DNA from 2 places in the Shewanella sp. AC34-MNA-CIBAN-0136 genome. Region 2 is predicted to be linked to the other one. Evidence: predicted binding sites of a transcription regulator. Region 2 holds the regulator's gene; the other holds the start of a gene.
What was found. Region 2 encodes FliA, which starts transcription of late flagellar genes. Its sites were predicted from a motif close to CTAAAGNTNNNNNNNNNNNNGCCGATA; they were not measured.
Positions count from the first base shown of each region.

Region 1: a site for FliA is predicted at 1,743-1,769, ahead of pomA (flagellar motor protein PomA). Genes of this name have one in related genera too.

Region 1 covers NZ_JBEOPJ010000016.1:78,483-81,838, reverse strand. The annotation lists gene dxs (1-deoxy-D-xylulose-5-phosphate synthase) at 1-432, opposite strand, end outside; gene ispA ((2E,6E)-farnesyl diphosphate synthase) at 455-1,336, opposite strand; gene xseB (exodeoxyribonuclease VII small subunit) at 1,376-1,612, opposite strand; gene pomA (flagellar motor protein PomA) at 1,951-2,718, shown strand; gene AAEY94_RS15705 (flagellar motor protein MotB) at 2,722-3,356, shown strand, end outside.
Region 2 covers NZ_JBEOPJ010000001.1:226,041-229,396, forward strand. The annotation lists gene AAEY94_RS00940 (protein phosphatase CheZ) at 1-588, opposite strand, end outside; gene cheY (chemotaxis response regulator CheY) at 602-985, opposite strand; gene AAEY94_RS00950 (RNA polymerase sigma factor FliA) at 1,030-1,749, opposite strand; gene AAEY94_RS00955 (MinD/ParA family protein) at 1,742-2,623, opposite strand; gene flhF (flagellar biosynthesis GTPase FlhF) at 2,628-3,356, opposite strand, start outside.

The sequences.
Region 1 (3,356 bases), on a different contig from region 2:
TCGACCCGCACCTTCTTTACCTGCAGCAATCGCCATACCTAAGGCGGCGCTAACAGAGGTGCCAGAGTGACCCACGCTAAACGTATCGTATGGGCTTTCTTCACGCCATGGGAAAGGATGTAAGCCATTCTTTTGTCGAATGGTATGCATCTGTTCACGACGATCGGTAAGGATTTTATGTGGATAAGCTTGATGCCCTACATCCCAAACTAACTGATCAAATGGGGTATTGTAGACATAATGAAGTGCCACAGTTAATTCAACTGTGCCTAAGCCAGAAGCAAAATGTCCGCTAGAAATAGCAACAGACTGAAGTAAGAACTGTCTGAGTTCATCAGACACTTGAGGAAGTAAACCTTGAGGTAACTTCCTTAATTCTTCTGGTGTATTAGCTTTCGCTAGTACTGGAAATTTAGAAATATCGAAGCTCATAGCGAGATTGTCTGACTCTTTATTATAATCTTCGCTCAATAATGTAGTGGGCGAAGTCTGCAATTAACTGGCTATTGTATGGTAATTTAGTCAGCGCTGATAGTGCATCTTGTATTAGTTGTTCTGCACAGGCTTTGGCACCATCGAGACCCAATAGTTTCGGGAACGTGCTTTTATTCGATTGCTGATCGCTGCCTTGTGGTTTGCCTAGCTCTTCGGTGCTAGCAGTAATATCTAAAATATCATCTTGCACTTGAAAAGCGAGCCCAAGCGTATGGGCATATTTCATCATTAATTTATAATGCTCATCGGGTACGTCAGCAGCGATTAAGGCAAGCTCAACCGCACAACTGATTAACGCTCCGGTTTTTTTATTATGTAATTCGGTTAATCGGTCTAAATTTATACTGTGATCTGTTGCACTCAGATCAATCGCCTGCCCACCGCACATACCTTGATACCCTGAAGCTTTTGCGAGTACTCTGACCATCGCCAGTTGTTGCTTCGGATGTAAGTCATTACAAGGGGCTGTGATAATTTCAAAAGCCAATGTTTGCAACGCATCACCGGCTAAAATCGCGGTGGCTTCGTCAAATGCAATATGAACAGTTGGTTGGCCACGACGAAGTGCATCGTTATCCATTGCCGGTAAGTCATCGTGTATTAATGAATAGGCATGAATACACTCAATAGCAGCCGCGGCTTTATCAAGTGCATTGATATTGACACCGAGCATGTCACCTACACTGTAGACCAAAAATGGTCTTATGCGTTTCCCACCCAATAGCGCACCATGGAGCATCGCTGCTTTTAAATCTGGTGCAGCGTCATCGAGCAGCGTTAAATGTTGGTTAAGAATACCATTAACGCGATTTTGGTATGTTGTTATTGCTTCAGCTAACACGTATCAAGACCTATTATTTAATACACACTATGTTGACGATTATTCACTTTCTACAGTGAACGACGCTAATTCGGCATCATCTTCATTTAATAAGATAGAGACTTTTTGCTGTGCTTGCTCAAGTTTGGCTTGGCTTTGACGTACTAACTTAATGCCACGCTCAAACTGCTTAAGTGCATCATCCAGCGACACTTCACCTTGCTCCAAATGAGCAACAATGGTTTCAAGTTCAGTTAATGATTGTTCAAAACTGAGATTTTCAGGTTTTTTAGCCACGAGTAATATTCCTTTCATTCAGCGTGTGACAAGGTATATCAGCCCAGCGTATCGGTCAAATACAGTCGCTGGTTATTTGCTCAACAGCACGCTTTGTTATTGAATTTTGTTTAGAATGTACAAAAACAAGCTAAACTTGAGCCAAGTTTGTCCGATAACAAGTCATGATTTAAATTTGCTAGCAAAAATAGTATTGAAACTTTTGCTGTAATACATAACGATGGGCATTGTTATCAACACAAAATGCTGTCGGATTATTCGGATCATATAACGTGCGCTAACAGCACGATGGAAGTAGCACAAATAAGCAGCATAATGACTGCGATTGAGGAGAGGTTGTGGATTTAGCTACCCTAATAGGTATTATCGGTGCTTTTGCATTTATTATTGGTGCGATGATCACCAGTGGTGGTATCGGATTATTTATCGATGTACCGTCAATTTTGATTGTTGTGGCAGGCTCTTTATTTGTGGTGATGATGAAATTTAACCTAAAGCAATTTTTAGGTTCAATAAAGATTGGTATGAAAGCCTTCATGTTTAAATTAGATAAACCTGAAGACTTGATAGAACAAGCTGTCACCATGGCTGATGCTGCCCGTAAAGGCGGTTTTTTAGCATTAGAAGAAGCGGTTATTACCAACACCTTTATGCAAAAAGCCGTTGATATGTTAGTTGATGGCCATGACGGTGATGTGGTGCGCAACGCATTAGAAAAAGACATCGCATTAACTGAAGAACGCCACAAAACAGGGGTGGGTATTTTTAAAGCCATGGGCGATGTGGCACCTGCAATGGGCATGATTGGTACTTTAGTTGGTTTAGTGGCGATGCTATCTAACATGGACGATCCAAAGTCTATTGGACCTTCAATGGCAGTGGCATTGTTAACGACTCTTTACGGCGCGGTGATTGCCAACATGATCGCCATCCCGATGGCAGATAAATTATCATTGCGGATGAATGAAGAATTGCTTAATCGTAATTTAATTATGGATGCAGTATTAGCGATTCAAGATGGACAGAATCCACGGGTTATTGAAGGCTTTTTGAAGAACTATTTGGCTGAAAGTGTGCGAAAAATCGATACAACGGACGGAGAGTAACTCATGGCTAAGGCCAAGTGTGATTGTCCACCCGCTGGCGCCCCTATGTGGCTTGCCACATTTGCAGACTTAATGTCGTTGCTGATGTGTTTCTTCGTGTTGTTGTTAGCGTTCTCTGAAATGGACGTGATGAAGTTTAAACAAATCGCTGGTTCAATGAAGTATGCATTCGGGGTACAAAACAAAGTTGAAGTAAAAGACATTCCTAAGGGGACGTCTGTTATTGCGCTTGAATTCCGCCCAGGTCGCCCCGATCCCACTCCAATAGAGATCATTAATCAACAAACCAATGAAATGACTCAGCCGACGATAGAATATCAGGCGGGTGAAGAAGACAGCGCGGGTGGGACTCAAAAACAGAATGGTGAGCAACGCGGTGGCAATGCAGCCGCAACAGCGCAACAAGAAGCTGAAGCCGTTAAAAAAGACGCTGCCTCTTCGCAAGAAAACATTAATGATCAAGTTAAAAAAATGGCTGAAAAACTCAATGAAGAAATTGTCGATGGCGCCATTGAAATTGAATCTTTAGGCCAACAAATTATTATCCGTATCCGTGAGAAAGGCTCTTTTGCTTCGGGCTCAGGCTTTTTACAACCTAAGTTCAAACCTATTGTGCGCTCAATTGGTGAATTATTAAA
Region 2 (3,356 bases):
CGTTAGCATTGAGACCAGATTACTTTCTACTTCACGAACTAAATCAATCACTCGACGGATCATTTGCCCCGTCAAATCTTGGAAGTCTTGCGCCATCAAAATTTCATTTAATAACTCGCGAAGACGATTAGAATCATTTTCACTATGTAACATAAACTGCTGAACATCATGACAAAGTGACTTAAACTCACCCATTTCTATGTCACGACGCATCAATTTATCCCACATTGGCGTCACTGATTGTATATTGCTAATGATGGTATCGGCCAAAGGTAGACATTCTTCAACTGCATCCATGGTTTTATTTGCAGCTTGTTCTGTCATGTCGATAACATAGTTCAATCTTTCTTTAGCATCTGGTATTTCGGTATTGGCTAATTCAGATAAACGGTTATCAACTTGAAAATCTTTTAGTGCACTATGGAGTTGTCGAGTTAGCTTACCGACTTCTTCAAAAAGCTCACGCTGCAATGGCGTTGCAAGCTCTCTGATCATTTCATCGGCTTTATCTTGTTGACCCAAGGTAAGCAATTCAACAAGTTCTTGGGCCTGTTCGAGAGTGATTAACCCCGATATTGATGCCTGCATGACTTATCCTTGCTTATGCGAGTCGTTCAAAGATTTTGTCTAACTTTTCTTTTAATGTAGCTGCGGTAAAAGGTTTTACGACATAACCATTTACACCGGCTTGCGCTGCAGCAATAATCTGTTCACGCTTAGCTTCTGCAGTTACCATTAGCACAGGTAAATGCTTTAACGAATCATCTGCACGGATTGCTCTAAGTAAATCAATACCTTGCATTCCAGGCATATTCCAGTCTGTTACCACAAAATCAAAATCGCCTTTTTGTAACATAGGTAGGGCTGTTGAGCCATCATCTGCTTCTTGGGTATTATTAAATCCCAAATCTCGCAACAAGTTCTTAATGATACGCCTCATTGTTGAAAAATCGTCAACAATAAGAATCTTCATATTCTTGTCCAAGGTTTCCTCCGGTGAGCTGACACTCGTTTGCTCTAGATAAGTTATTATTCTTGTGTCCAATGCTTGAGTTTCGCTTTTAATCTGAGCATTGCCTGACTTAATATCTGGCTTACTCGCGATTCGCTAACTTCAAGGATGGCACCGATTTCTTTTAAATTTAATGCTTCGTCGTAATACAACGACAACACTAATGCATCTCTTTCTGGCAATGTCTTAATTGCTTCAACCAATGCAGATTGGAATTGAATTTCAGCAAGCGAGTCAAAGGTTTCATCTGGCGTTTCGTTGTCTGTGATTAACACATCTTGCGACACACCAAGGTCTTCTATGCCTATGATTTTACCAACAGAAACATCATTTAAGATATGATGGTATTCATCGAGAGACATATCAAGTTTTTCAGCAATTTCTGTATCATTGGCATCTCTTCCAAGCAGTTGCCCCAATTCATCAATTGCATGTGCTACTAGACGATTATTACGATGAACTGAGCGCGGAACCCAGTCACCACGTCGAATTTCATCTATCATTGCACCACGAATTCTGATGCCTGCAAAGGTTTCAAACTTAGCCCCTTTACTGTTATCAAATTTAGATGAGGCCTCAAGTAACCCCATCATCCCAGCTTGTAATAAATCATCAAGTTGCACCGATGCTGGTAATCTTGCCAGCATATGATGAGCAATTCTTTTTACCAACGGTGCATACTGTTCAACAATAGACGTTTTGTTATCGAACTGAGTATACGCGGCGGCTTTATTCACTCGTTCTTCCTTCTTGTATCGGCTTACGTTGTACAAGACGTTCAACAAAAAACTCTAAATGACCACCTGGCTGTTGTGGAACTGGCCAAGTCATAATTTTATTGGCTAATCCATGATAAGCAATAGCTGAAGGCGACTTAGGATACGCTTCAACAACTAACTTTTGCTTACGAACAGCTTTACGTAAATTTTCATCGAATGGTATTGTTGCCACTAATTCTAAAGCAACATCTAAAAATCTATCCGTCACTTTACTGAGTTTAGCAAATAATTCCATACCTTCTCGTAAACTACGTACCATATTTGCCACAATTTTGAAGTGGAACACACCATGTTCACGACTTAAAATTTTAATCAGCGCATAAGCATCAGTAATTGATGTTGGTTCGTCGCAAACGACTATCAATACATCCTGTGATGCACGAGAAAAACTCAGCACCATGTCTGATATACCAGCAGCAGTATCCACAATTAAAATATCGAACTGAGTTCGCATTTCACTAAATGCACGGATAAGTCCAGCATGTTGTGCTGGCGACAACTCAACCATCGCTTGAGAACCCGATGTGGCAGGAACAATACCAATACCTTTAGGTCCACGAACAATGATGTCATCTAATTCGGCATCTCCGGACAAAACATGAGATAAATTTTTCTCAGCACGTATCCCAAGCATGACATCGACGTTGGCTAAACCTAAATCGGCATCAAGCACTAATACGCGTTTGCCTTTTTCAGCTAGTGCTACCGCAGTATTAATTGACACACTGGTTTTACCCACTCCGCCTTTACCACCGGATACGGCAATTACTTTAACTTTATCGTTATTTGGTTGATTCATCATACGTAAACCACTTGCTTGATCCCGAGTCATATCTTTACTCAAATGCATAGGCTGTGTCATTAGACCACACTGTGTCTTGTGACGATTGTTGTTCTGTTTCATTTAACGCCGCGAGAGCCTTTTTAGCCAACTCTAACGTATCTGCTACTTTCATGTCCTCAGGAACACGTTGACCGTCAGTAACATAGCTTAATGGTAACTCATTTTGAATCAATACGCTCAATGCACCTGCAATTGATATCGATTCATCTAACTTTGTTAAAATCGCACCCGCTAATGGAATTCGTTTAAAATGTTCTACAGCATCTTGTAACACACGACGTTGACCAGTCGCAGATAAGACTAAGTAGCTCCGAATTGGGATCCTACTATTTGCTGTTAAATTATCCAGTTGCTGATATAAGCGCATATCTCGCTGTCCCATACCTGCGGTATCAATTAATACTAACTTACGATTTCTAAATTGATATAAAATTTGTTCTAATTCGGTTAAATCATGTGCTTGCTTAACCGGACAGCCCATTATTTTGCCATAAGTCGCTAATTGCTCATAGGCACCAATACGATAATGGTCTGTGGTAATCAATGCTACCTGCTCTGGGCCATGATGGGCGGCAAAGCGAGCGGCTATTTTAGCTAAAGAAGTTGTCTTACCTACACCGGTTGGACCAACAAACGCCACAACACCACCACGTTTAACTATATCGTCGCCTTGATTGTCGAGTAAATTGGCTAAACTTTGTGGTAATGCTCTCACTAAATC